Regions from separate parts of the Streptomyces sp. NPDC046759 genome, predicted to be linked through region 1. Evidence: riboswitches for the same ligand, from Rfam matches in the RefSeq annotation. Region 1 holds a riboswitch; each other region holds the start of a gene.
What was found. A riboswitch is a leader RNA that binds a small molecule or an ion and turns the genes downstream of it on or off. The one in region 1 is predicted to bind S-adenosylmethionine.
Positions count from the first base shown of each region.

Region 1 (4,246 bases):
ATCAACCTGTGGGGCCACACGCTCGTCCTGGGCGTGTTCATCCCGCTGATGATCTTCCCGCTGGTCCTGGTGGCGATCGCGGTCTACCCGTTCCTCGAGTCCTGGGTCACCGGGGACAAGCGCGAGCACCACATCCTGGACCGCCCGCGCAACGCCCCGACCCGTACCGCCTTCGGTGTCGCCTGGATGACGATCTACCTGACCCTGCTGATCGGCGGTGGCAACGACCTGTGGGCCACCCACTTCCACCTGTCGATCAACGCGGTCACCTGGTTCGTCCGGGTCTTCGTCTTCGTCGGCCCGGTCGTCATGTTCCTCCTCACCAAGCGGATCTGCCTCGGCCTGCAGCGCCGCGACCGCGACAAGGTGCTGCACGGTCGCGAGACCGGCATCATCAAGCGCCTGCCGCACGGTGAGTTCATCGAGGTGCACGAGCCGCTCAGCCAGGAGCAGCTGCACACTCTCACCGCGCACGAGCAGTACGTGCCGGCCGAGATCGGCCCGACCGTCGACGAGAACGGTGTCGAGCGCAAGGTCGGTACCTCGGAGCGGTTCCGGGTGAAGCTGTCCAACGCCTACTACGGCGAGGACAACCAGATCCCGAAGCCGACCGTCGAGGAGTACAAGGAGATCACGAGCGGCCACGGCCACCACTGACCTCCGCGTCGCCACGCCACGCAGAAGGGCCCCGTCCGGGTTACGGACGGGGCCCTTCGCGGTGCCCGGGCCTCGATAGGGTGGACCTGTTCGAGATTCGTATCCCGTACTGCGGGACACCCACCCAGGAGCGGCTCATGAGCGCTGTGACCCCCGCTGGAGGCGACACCGCGGCGGGCCGTTCCTGGCCCGCCCTGCTGAACGGCCTGCTGGACGGCCACGACCTGTCCGCCGACGACACCGCGTGGGCGATGGACAGGATCATGCGCGGCGAGGCGACCGACGCACAGATCGCCGGGTTCGCCGTGGCTCTGCGGGCCAAGGGACAGACGGTGCAGGAGATCACCGGTCTGGTCCGCACGATGTACGAGCACGCCAACGTCATCGAGGTGCCCGGCCATACCGTCGACATCGTCGGCACGGGCGGCGACGGGGCCAGGACGGTGAACATCTCCACCATGTCGTCGCTGGTCGTCGCCGGTACCGGGGCGAAGGTCGTGAAGCACGGCAACCGCGCCGCGTCCTCCGCCTCCGGTTCCTCCGACGTCCTGGAGAAGCTGGGCGTCAACCTCGACCTGCCGCCCCGGCGGGTGGCCGAGGTCGCGGACGAGGCCGGCATCACCTTCTGCTTCGCGGTGAAGTTCCACCCGGCGCTGCGTCATGTCGGCGCCGCGCGCGGCCAGTTGGGCATCCGGACGGTCTTCAACCTGCTCGGCCCGCTGACCAACCCGGCCAAGGTGCGCGCCCAGGCGGTGGGCGTGGCGGTCGCCCACGAGGCGCCGATCGTCGCGGGCGTGCTCGCCGAGCGCGGCAACTCCTCGCTGGTCTTCCGCGGCGACGACGGCCTGGACGAGCTGACCACGACGTCCACGTCCCACGTCTGGGTCGTCCGCGACGGCAAGGTCACCGAGGAGAGCTTCGACCCGCGTGACGTCGGCATCGGTCTCGTCCCCGTGGAGGCGCTGCGCGGCGGCGACCCGTCGTACAACGCGGAGGTCGCCCGCCGCCTGCTGGACGGCGAACAGGGCCCGGTGCGGGACGCCGTCCTGCTGAACTCCGCGGCGGCCCTGGTGGCCCTCCGGCCGACCGACGCCCCGCTCGCCGAGCAGCTGCGGGCCGGCATGGTCCGGGCCGCCGAGTCCATCGACTCGGGCGCGGCGAAGCGGGCACTGGAGCGGTGGGTGACCGCCACCAACCGCTGACCGCGGCACCACGCGAGGCAAGGCGCAGTCCGGATGGCGGACTGCGCCTTGCGCATCGAAGATCGTGTGGCAGGATACTGAACCAGGTCATGAGTGACAGCCATTCGGCCCCGGCCGGCTGTCCGGCAACCCTCCGTCCGTGGCGGGGTGCCCCGGGTGAGGACCAGGTCGTGGACAGCAGGGTTCACGGCAAGCGCGGACCCCTCGCACGCTTTTCACAAGTGTGGGGCCAGGGGTCCTGGTCGTTCGAGGGAGCCTTCCGTGAGCAAGCGAATGCGATAGGGCCGCAGAGCCCCGCCTCCGCACACCCCTTTCACCCGCCCACGCTCGAGCGTGCCCGCTCGCGTGGCGGATTCCGCCTGCCTTCACGGGAGTTCAGTCATGTCCGTCTTCTCCGTCTTCACCGCTGCCGCCGACCGGTCCGTCTGCCGTGACCTTTCGGAGGCGCTGCCCGTTCTGGGCCGCGACGTCACCGTCCCCCTCGTCACCGGCGGCGAGGTCGCCTACGCGGCCCTCGACTACGCGGCCAGCGCCCCCGCCCTGCAGCGCGTCTGGGACGACGTGGCCGCCTACGCGCCGTACTACGGCAGCGTCCACCGCGGCGCCGGCTACCTCTCCCAGCTCTCCACCGACCTGTTCGAGAACGCCCGCAGGACGGTCGCCGCGTTCCTCGGCTGCCGGACCGACGACCAGGTGATCTTCACCCGCTCCACCACGGACTCCCTCAACCTGCTCGCCCGTGCCCTCCCCGCCGGCTGCCAGGTGTTCGTCTTCGAGACCGAGCACCACGCCTCGTTGCTGCCCTGGCAGGACGCGGAGGTCACCTACCTCGATGCGCCGCGCACCCCGCAGCAGGCCGTCACGACCCTGGAGCGGGCCCTCGCCGACCGCACCCCGCACGGCCCGGCCCTGGTCTGCGTCACCGGCGCCTCCAACGTCACCGGCGAACTGTGGCCGGTACGCGAGCTGGCCGCCGCCGCGCACGCCCACGGCGCCCGTGTCGTCCTCGACGCCGCCCAGCTCGCCCCGCACCACCCGGTCGACGTCCGGGACCTGGACGTCGACTGGGTCGCCTTCTCGGGCCACAAGCTGTACGCCCCCTTCGGCTCCGGCGTCCTGGCCGGCCGTGCCGACTGGCTGCGCGCGGCCGAGCCCTACCTCGCGGGCGGCGGCGCCAGCCGCAAGGTGACCCGGCGTCAGGACGGCGGCGTGGACGTGGAGTGGCACGAGAGCGCGGCCCGGCACGAGGCCGGCTCCCCGAACGTCATCGGCGCCTACTCCATCGCGTCGGCCTGCAAGGCCCTCACCGAGGCCGGCTGGGACACCCTGGTCGCCCGCGAGCAGCACCTGATCCGCAGGGTCCGCGTGGGCCTGGCCGAGGTCCCCGAGGTGAAGATCCTCTCCCTCTTCGGCGACGACGCCCCGCGCGTCGGCGTGATCTCCTTCGTCGTCGAGGGCTGGAACAGCTCCCACTTCGCCGCCGCGCTCTCCGCCGAGTACGGCATCGGCGTCCGCGACGGTCTCTTCTGCGCCCACCCCCTGGTGCGCACCCTCCTCGGCAGCGACCCGCAGACCCAGGGCGAATGCGGCGCCCCCGAGGCGGCGCCGGGCGAGAAGTCCCTCAACGCCATCCGCGTGAGCTTCGGCGCGGGGACTCCCGACGAGCACGTGGACCGTTTCGTCACCGCGGTGAGGGAGCTGGTGACCGAGGGTGCGAAGTGGACGTACCGGACCGAGGACGGCCGCTGCGTACCGGCGGTGTGAACAGCGCCGCGCGGAGGGGCGGGGCCCTGCGGCCCCGTCCGGAACGGGGCTCCGCCTCCCGGCCCACGTCCGCCCGCCTCGCGGTGCCCGGGCCGGGCCGGCGGCTCGCGGGTCGTCGGGGGCGGGCGGGCGACCGTCCCCGTCGCCGGGGCGGCCGACGGCTGCCTGAGCGGCGCCGCTCCTAGTTGTCCAGACCGATCGCGAACGCCGCCTCCAGGTCGTGCTGGGAGTACGTGCGGAACGCGACGTGTGTGTCGGTGCCCTCCACGCCGGGGATCTTGCTGATCCGGCCGGGGATGACCTCGGCGAGGTCCTCGTGCCGGCGGACCCGGACCATGGCGATCAGGTCGTAGGTGCCGGTGACCGAGAAGACCTCGCTGACGCTCTCCAGCGCGGCGATCCGCTCCGCGATCTCGGGGATCCGGTCCACGCTGGTCTTGATGAGGACGATCGCGGTGATCACGGCTGGTTCTCTCCCTCGGGTGCCGGAGCTGGGGCGGGCTTCACTCTAGTCGCCCGCCCGTCGCCCACCACCGCCGTCCCGGCGCCGGGCTTCGCACCCCTCTTCCTGTAGCGGACCCACGCGTAGCCGAAGCCGAGGCCGAAGCCGACGAGGTGGGCCA
Region 1 covers NZ_JBEYYJ010000019.1:170,548-174,793, reverse strand. The annotation lists gene ABZ919_RS25160 (cytochrome bc complex cytochrome b subunit) at 1-657, shown strand, start outside; gene trpD (anthranilate phosphoribosyltransferase) at 795-1,859, shown strand; SAM riboswitch class IV at 1,945-2,061, shown strand; gene ABZ919_RS25150 (aminotransferase class V-fold PLP-dependent enzyme) at 2,241-3,623, shown strand; gene ABZ919_RS25145 (Lrp/AsnC ligand binding domain-containing protein) at 3,805-4,086, opposite strand; gene ABZ919_RS25140 (rhomboid family intramembrane serine protease) at 4,083-4,246, opposite strand, start outside.

Region 2 (4,246 bases), on a different contig from region 1:
GACGGGCCATCAGCTCGGTGACCCGGCCGCCCTGGCCGGCCGCCCCCGCCAGCGGGCGGTCGTACATCGCCTTGACCAGGTCCACGTCCGGTTCGGTGAGCAGCGGGCCGACGATCCCGGAGACGAAGTCGGAGGAGAACTCCCTGAGGTCGGCGTCGATGAAGCAGACGATGTCGCCGCCGGTCACCAGCAGCGAGCGCCACAGCACCTCACCTTTTCCGGGAACGGCGGGAAGCCTGGGCAGGATCTCGTCCCGGTGAACGACCCGCGCGCCCGCGGCGGCGGCGACCGCCGAGGTGCGGTCGGTGGAGCCGGAGTCGACGACCACGATCTCGTCGACGAGCGGGACCTGCTCGACGAGGTCCTGACGGATGACCGCGACGATGTCACCGACCGTCTCCTCCTCGTTGAGCGCGGGCAGCACGACGCTGATCGTCTGGCCCGTGCGCTGTTTGGCGGCGAGTATGCGGTGGAGCGGGCGATCGGCCACGGACCAGGAGCGGGTGGCCAGCCAGCGCTCGACTTCTTCCAGCACGGTCTGCGGCTCCTCACTGTTCGTGATCACATGGGTCGACTGTGTGATCCATCTCGCGGTTCGGACGACTATCTCAACTGTCCTGGCCTTCGGTTACAGTCTTGAACAACGCCGATGACCATCGCATGTCGGGGGTCCGCGCGCGTTCACAACCGCATACCGCTCATCCAGAGGGGCAGAGGGACACGGCCCGATGAAGCCCCGGCAACCCTCCAGCCGGTACTCGTCTTCGCAGCGAGGCTCCCGGCTAGGGAAGGTGCCAAATCCGTCTCACGGCGAGATGCGTCGTGAGGAAGATGAGGAGAAAGGGCCTCGCCTCCATGGCTGTGCAGACAGTTGCAAACTCCAGCAGTTCCACCGTCGACCTCGGTCCCGCCGCGGCCCTGAGCTGTCGCGAGTGCGGTCACCGCGTCCCGCTCGGCCCGGTCTTCGCCTGCGAGGAGTGTTTCGGCCCGCTGGAGATCGCCTACGACTTCTCCGCCCACGACACCGAGGAACTGCGCCGCCGCATCGAGGCCGGCCCCGCGAACATCTGGCGCTACGCGCCGCTGCTGCCCGTCCCGGCCGACGTGGCCGACAAGCCGAACCTGAACCCGGGCTGGACCAAACTCGTCAAGGCGGACAACCTCGCCGCCGAACTCGGCGTCACCGGCGGCCTGTTCGTCAAGGACGACTCCGGCAACCCGACGCACTCCTTCAAGGACCGCGTGGTCGCGCAGGCCCTGGAGGCCGCCCGCGCCTTCGGCTTCACCACCCTGTCCTGCTCCTCCACCGGCAACCTCGCCGGTGCCGTCGGCGCCGCCGCGGCCCGCGCCGGCTTCCGCTCCTGCGTGTTCATCCCGCACGACCTGGAGCAGGGCAAGGTCGTCATGGCCGCGGTCTACGGCGGCGAGCTCGTCGGCATCGAGGGCAACTACGACGACGTGAACCGCTTCTGCTCCGAGCTGATCGGCGACCCGGCCGGCGAGGGCTGGGGCTTCGTCAACGTCAACCTGCGGCCGTACTACGCGGAGGGGTCCAAGACCCTGGCGTACGAGATCTGCGAGCAGCTCGGCTGGCGGCTGCCCGACCAGATCGTGGTCCCGATCGCCTCCGGTTCCCAGCTCACCAAGATCGACAAGGGTCTGCAGGAGCTGATCAAGCTGGGTCTGGTCGAGGACAGGCCGTACAAGATCTTCGGCGCGCAGGCCGAGGGCTGCTCGCCGGTGTCCACCGCCTTCAAGGCCGGGCACGACGTGGTCCGCCCGCAGAAGCCGAACACCATCGCCAAGTCCCTGGCGATCGGCAACCCGGCCGACGGCCCCTACGTGCTGGACATCGCGCGCCGCACCGGCGGTGCCGTGGAGGACGTGACGGACGAGCAGGTCGTGGACGCCATCAAGCTGCTGGCCCGTACCGAGGGCATCTTCGCGGAGACGGCGGGCGGGGTGACCGTCGGCGTCACCCGCAAGCTGCTCGAGGACGGCGTCCTGGACCCGGCGAAGACCACGGTGGTCCTCAACACCGGCGACGGCCTGAAGACCCTCGACGCGGTGGCCGGCACCGGTCTCACCGCCACCATCCGCCCGACCCTGGACTCCTTCCGAGAGGCTGGCCTCGCATGAGCGTGACCGTTCGCATCCCCACCATCCTGCGCACCTACACCGGGGGCCGGGCCGAGGTGACCGCCGAGGGCGGCACCCTCGCCGAGGTCATCGAGGACCTGGAGAAGAACCACACCGGCATCGCCGCCCGCGTCCTGGACGACCAGGGCAAGCTGCGCCGTTTCGTGAACGTCTACGTCAACGACGACGACGTCCGCTTCGAGCAGGGCCTGGAAACGGCGACCCCCGACGGCGCCGGCGTCTCCATCATTCCGGCGGTCGCCGGCGGCTGATCGTTACGGCGGTCGATCGTTACCTTGGGTAACTTCAGTTACTCATTGTTCATTGAATTGCCTCCTCCGTGAGAGAAGCGGAGGAGGCAATTCTGCGTGATTGAGCACGGTAGAGTTGGGGAACGCGTCCCCGGTCGGACCGGTCGGGGGCCCTGTATTCATGCCGCAGGCCCGACAAGAAGTAGCCAAAGTGCCCGGGTCGAATGCGGCATTTGTGGCTTTTATGGGGCCCGACTTGCCCCGAATTCCTATGAATTCTCGCTACATTCCGGACCGTTCCCGTCCAGAATTCTCGTCCGATTGACCTGTTGCAGACGGCAGTTGGACAGATACATTCAGCCGCGGTCGACGCGTTACGGCGCACGCCCCCGTCGATGGGGGGTGAGGTCTGACCCGGGTCCGCGAAGTGTGGATCTGTGCAAGGGCCAGTAATAGGGGAGTTAGGCATGGCTCAGGGCACCGTCAAGTGGTTCAACGCGGAGAAGGGGTACGGCTTCATCGCGGTCGACGGTGGTGCGGATGTTTTCGTCCACTACAGCGCGATCCAGATGGACGGATACCGCACCCTGGAAGAGGGGCAGCGGGTCGACTTCGAGATCTCGCAGGGCCAGAAGGGCCCGCAGGCGGACATGGTCCGGCTGGCGACCAGCTGAAGCACGCGTCGACTGACAGCGACGTTCTTCTGTTTCATCGTCGAAGGGCCCGCACCTCCCGGGGTGCGGGCCCTTCGTCCTGCCCGGCGCGCCCCTGTTCGCGCGCGGCTGAGCGCGCCCTGCGGCACCCCCGGGGCGCTTGCACTCGGAGGTGCCGAGTGCTAATCATTGGCGTTAGCACTCTGAAGGTGAGAGTGACAAAGAAGGACCGGGTCGGTGAGGCCCGCAGGCCACGTGGGGCAAGGAACCACAGGCCGGCGAGCCGTCCGTCGCGGGCGCGGGCGCGGTCCGAAGGAATCACCCCCAGTCCTGGAGGGACCACTTCACATGGCCAAGATCATCGCGTTCGACGAGGAGGCGCGGCGCGGCCTCGAGCGCGGCATGAACCAGCTCGCGGACGCCGTCAAGGTGACGCTCGGCCCCAAGGGTCGCAACGTCGTCCTCGAGAAGAAGTGGGGCGCCCCCACGATCACCAACGATGGCGTCTCCATCGCCAAGGAGATCGAGCTCGAGGACCCGTACGAGAAGATCGGCGCCGAGCTGGTCAAGGAAGTCGCCAAGAAGACGGACGACGTCGCCGGTGACGGTACGACCACCGCGACCGTGCTCGCCCAGGCCCTGGTCAAGGAAGGCCTGCGCAACGTCGCCGCCGGGGCCAACCCGATGGCCCTCAAGCGCGGTATCGAGAAGGCCGTCGAGGCCGTCTCCGCCGCCCTGCTGGAGCAGGCGAAGGACGTCGAGACCAAGGAGCAGATCGCCTCCACCGCGTCCATCTCCGCCGCCGACACCCAGATCGGCGAGCTCATCGCCGAGGCCATGGACAAGGTCGGCAAGGAAGGCGTCATCACCGTCGAGGAGAGCAACACCTTCGGTCTGGAGCTCGAGCTCACCGAGGGCATGCGCTTCGACAAGGGCTACATCTCCGCCTACTTCGCGACCGACATGGAGCGCATGGAGGCGTCGCTCGAGGACCCGTACATCCTCATCGCCAACTCCAAGATCTCCTCGGTCAAGGACCTGCTCCCGCTCCTCGAGAAGGTCATGCAGTCGGGCAAGCCGCTGCTGATCATCGCCGAGGACGTCGAGGGCGAGGCCCTGTCGACCCTGGTCGTCAACAAGATCCGCGGCACCTTCAAGTCCGTCGCCGTCAAGGCCCCGGGCTTCGGTGACCGCCGCAAGGCC
Region 2 covers NZ_JBEYYJ010000027.1:111,646-115,891, reverse strand. The annotation lists gene ABZ919_RS31050 (glucosyl-3-phosphoglycerate synthase) at 1-535, opposite strand, end outside; SAM riboswitch class I at 696-838, shown strand; gene thrC (threonine synthase) at 856-2,139, shown strand; gene ABZ919_RS31040 (MoaD/ThiS family protein) at 2,136-2,411, shown strand; gene ABZ919_RS31035 (cold-shock protein) at 2,858-3,064, shown strand; gene groL (chaperonin GroEL) at 3,392-4,246, shown strand, end outside.
Region 2: another riboswitch for S-adenosylmethionine. It lies ahead of thrC (threonine synthase); the one in region 1 lies ahead of ABZ919_RS25150 (aminotransferase class V-fold PLP-dependent enzyme).

Region 3 (4,246 bases), on a different contig from region 1:
GGGGGAAACCCGGCGGGCAGGGCGCCGATGCCGATCTCCAGCGTGCCGCTCTTCTTGACGGGGGCGGGCAGTTCGGCGCTGATGGACTTGACCTCGGAGACCTTGATGGTGGTCTGGGTTGCGGCGCCGTTGGAGACCCGTCCGATGACGACCTCGCCGGACTTGGCGCCTTCGGTGGTGGTGGCCGCGTCGCTGTTGCCACCGCAGGCGGCGAGCCCGGTGGCGAGGCAGGCGACGGCGGTCGCTGCGGTGATGCCGCGTATCAGGCTGCGTCGGGTGAAGTGGGTGGGCATGGCCGTTCCTTGTTCGCTGGAGGTGATGAGGGTGGTGTGGGGGGAGGTCTTGGGGGTGCGGCGGGTCAGAGGACCTTGCTGAGGAAGTCCCTGGTCCGCTCGTGCCGGGGTTTGTCGAGGACCTCGAAGGGCGGGCCCTGCTCGATGATCTTGCCGCCGTCGATGAAGACGACCCAGTCGGCGATCTCGCGGGCGAAGCCGATTTCGTGGGTGACGATGACGAGGGTGGTGCCGCTGGTGGCCAGGTCCTTGATGACGGCGAGGACTTCACCGACCAGTTCGGGGTCGAGGGCCGAGGTGGGTTCGTCGAAGAGGATGACGCCGGGGCGCAGGGCGAGGGCGCGGGCGATGGCGACGCGCTGTTGCTGGCCGCCGGACAGTTGCCGCGGGTAGGCGCCGATGCGTTCGCCGAGGCCGACGCGTTCGAGGAGTTCCTTGGCCAGTTGCTGCGCCTCGGGCTTGCCGAGCTTGCCGGTGGCGACGGGTGCGGCGGCCACGTTGTCCAGCACGGTCAGGTGTGGGAAGAGGTTGAAGTTCTGGAAGACGAACCCGATCCGGCCGCGCTGGGTGAGGATGGCCCGCTCGCTCAGCTCCTTCAGGCGGTCGCCGTGCCGCTTCACGCCGATCAGCTCGCCGTTGATGGTGACGTAGCCGATCTCTGGCTTCTCCAGGTGGTTGATGACCCTGAGGAGCGTGGACTTGCCGGAGCCGGAGGGGCCGAGGATCACGGTGACCTCGCCGGGGCGGACGGTCAGGTCGACCCCGTCCAGTACCCGGTGGGTGCCGTACCACTTGTGCACGTCGTGGACTTCTACGGTGGCGGCCTCGACGTCCGCCAGGGCTTCGAGCGGCTCGGCGGTCATACGGTTGCCTCCCGTCGGATGCGGACCCGCAGGTCGGAAAGACCGATGCGGAGCTTCTGCAGGGGCGTCGGCGGCAGGCTGCGGGTGGCTCCGCGGGCGTAGTGCCGCTCGACGTAGAACTGGACGACGGACACGATGCTGGTCAGGATCAGGTACCAGACGGTGACGACCAGCAGCAGCGGCACGATGTCGCCGGGGTAGGTGGACCCCATGGTCTGCGCGGAGCCGAACAGGTCGAGCAGGGAGACGTAGAAGACCAGTGAAGTGCCCTTGATCAGGCCGATGAGCTGGTTGACGTAGTTCGGGATGATCGAGCGCAGCGCCTGCGGGAAGACGATCCTGCGGAACTGGTAGCTCTTGGGCAGGCCGAGCGCGGCGGCCGCCTCATGCTGGCCCTGGTCGACGGAGAGGATGCCGCCGCGTACGACCTCGGCCGCGTAGGCGGCCTCGTTGAGGCTGAGGCCGACGACGGCGACGACCATGTCGGTGGCGAGTTTCGACTCGTCGAAGGAGAAGAAGGCCGGGCCGAAGGGAATGCCGACGCTCACCGTCTTGTACAGCGCGCTGAAGTTGTAGAGGAAGATCAGTACCACGATGAGCGGGACGGATCGCAGCGCCCAGACGTAGGTCCAGCTGACCGCGCGCAGCACCGGGCTCTTCGAGAGGCGGCCCAGTGCGAGCACGATGCCGCCGGCAAGGCCCAGCACCGCACTGTAAGCGGTGACTTCGAGGGTGATCAGCAGGCCGTCGAGGATGGTGGGCCGCAGGAACCAGTAGCTCCAGCGGTCCCACTGGTAGAAGGGGTTGGTCACCAGTCCGTGCACGAACTGGGCGACCAGGACGAGTACGACCGCGGTGACGATCCAGCGGCCTGGCTGTCGCACCGGAAGAACTCGCTGCGCAACGAAGGATTTTGACGGACCGTCGGTGGTCGGCGGCTCGGCCAGGGCGACGGTGGCACCAGGGGGTTCACTCATGGTGGGCTCCGGCTGGGTCGGACCTCCCGGAAGCACGGCGGCATGCGGCGGCGCACGACGGCGGGTACCGGGGGCGGGGAGGACGACGGCACACCGCGGTCGCGGTGTTCGTCAGGAAGTGCGGGGGCTGCGGGGAGAGGTCAGCCCCGACAGCGGGCGCGGCCCGGCGCGGTACACAGTGCGCTGTTCACGCGGAGCAGATCGACGGCACGATCGCCGACGAGCAGGTTCGCATACGACGGTACGCAGCTCCCGGAGCGGCGTGCGGCCGTCCTGGGAGCTGCGTACATGGCGTCACCGTCACTCTTCCGGCCCTGTGGGCCTCGCGCTTACCGAAACTTCATCGGCCGGGTCGTCACCTGGGGCACCCCACCGCGGTGGGAGGGTTGCCGGTCAGCAAGCCAGGGCTTGTCGCTGACGCTCATGACCGTTCTGGGCGGTATTTAAAGCAACGGCCCGAACATTTGTCAACGCCGGTCCAGCAGGTGGAAAGGCAGGCGAGCGGTGTGTGCCGTCCGGTCCAGGATCCGGACGGCCGCTCCGGCGGCCTCCAGGCCCTGGCAGCGGGCGCGGTGGCGGCGTTCGATGCCGTCGATGTCGAGGCGGACGCCGAGCGCCGGGGGCGGCGAGCATGCGGGCGTAGGCCCACAGGGTGGGGTGACCGGCGACGGATCAGGGCTTGAGGCGACCGGTGCCGAACATCGCGGCCGACCAGGCCGTCAGCGCCGCCGCGAGGCCCCAGACGGGAAGCGGCGGGAGTGGCGAGCGGGTCAGCCATGGAACTGGTTCGCCGGGATGGGCAGCCCGTAGTGCTCACGCAGGGTCGCGCCCTCGTACTCCTCGCGGAACAGCCCCTTGCCGCGCAGGATCGGCAACACATGCTCGACGAAGGCCGCGAGGCCCGACGGCAGGGCGGGCGCCATGATGTTGAACCCGTCCGCGGCACCGCCCTCGAACCAGGTGATGATCGTGTCCGCGATCTGCTCGGGTGTGCCGATGAACTCGAAGTGACCGCGTCCGCCGCCGAGCCGGGAGATGATCTGCCGGACCGTCAGCTGCTCACGCACCGCGAGGTCGATGATCAGGTCGGAGCGACTCTGCGAGCCTTCCAGCTTCGGCCTGGCGAGGATGAAGCCCGGTAGGGGCTCGTCGAGTTCGAAGACCGACGGCTTGGTCTCGGACACGGCGGCCAGCTGACGCAGCCCGTACTCCGGAACGCGCAGCTCGTCGAACTGCCGGGCAAGCGCCCGGGCCTCCTCCTCGGTCGACCCGATGTACGGGACGATGCCCGGCAGGACGATCACACCGTCCGGGTCGCGGCCTGCGGCCCTGGTCCGCGCCTTGATGTCGGCGTAGAAGGCGGCGGCGCGCTCGTACGTCGTGTGCGCGGTGAAGATCGCCTCGGCGTGGCGGGCCGCGAAGTCCTTGCCGTCCTCGGAGGAGCCGGCCTGGACGAGCAGCGGGTAACCCTGCGGTGGACGCTCGACATTGAGGGGGCCGGCCACCTTGAAGTACCGGCCGCGGTGGTCGAGGCGGTGCAGACGCGCGGGATCGGCGTAGCGTCCGGTGGTCCTGTCCGCGAGGACGGCCTCGGACTCCCAGCTGTCCCACAGCGCCTTGGCGACCTTCAGGAACTCGTCGGCGCGGGCGTAGCGTTCGGCGTGGCCGGGGCGGTCGTCGAGGCCGAAGTTGGCGGCCTCGTCGGCTCCGGCGGAGGTGACGATGTTCCAGCCGGCGCGGCCGCTGCTTACGTGATCGACGGACGCGAGCCGGCGGGCGAGGTTGTACGGCTCGTTGTAGGTCGACGACACGGTCGCGATGAGGCCGATCCTGCTGGTCGCCTGGGACAGCGCGGTCAGCAGCGTCAGCGGTTCGAGCTGGCCCGGCGGCCGGAACTCGCCGGTGCCGATGAGTGCCGGGCCGTCCGCGAGGAACAGCGAGTCGAACTTGGCGCTCTCGGCCAGCTGCGCCAGCTCGATCCAGTGCCGCAGGTCGAAGTCCGCCCGGGAATTGCTGTGCGGGAGCCGCCACGCCGCCTCGTGGTGGCCCGCCTCCATGAGGAAGGCATTGAGATGGAGCCGACGCCGTCTCGCGCTCATGAGGTGACCTTCAG
Region 3 covers NZ_JBEYYJ010000014.1:44,935-49,180, reverse strand. The annotation lists gene ABZ919_RS20080 (ABC transporter substrate-binding protein) at 1-293, opposite strand, end outside; gene ABZ919_RS20075 (amino acid ABC transporter ATP-binding protein) at 359-1,156, opposite strand; gene ABZ919_RS20070 (amino acid ABC transporter permease) at 1,153-2,133, opposite strand; SAM riboswitch class IV at 2,454-2,562, opposite strand; partial or broken gene ABZ919_RS20065 (hypothetical protein) at 2,601-2,802, opposite strand; gene ABZ919_RS20060 (LLM class flavin-dependent oxidoreductase) at 2,904-4,232, opposite strand; gene ABZ919_RS20055 (aliphatic sulfonate ABC transporter substrate-binding protein) at 4,229-4,246, opposite strand, start outside.
Region 3: another riboswitch for S-adenosylmethionine. It lies ahead of ABZ919_RS20070 (amino acid ABC transporter permease); the one in region 1 lies ahead of ABZ919_RS25150 (aminotransferase class V-fold PLP-dependent enzyme).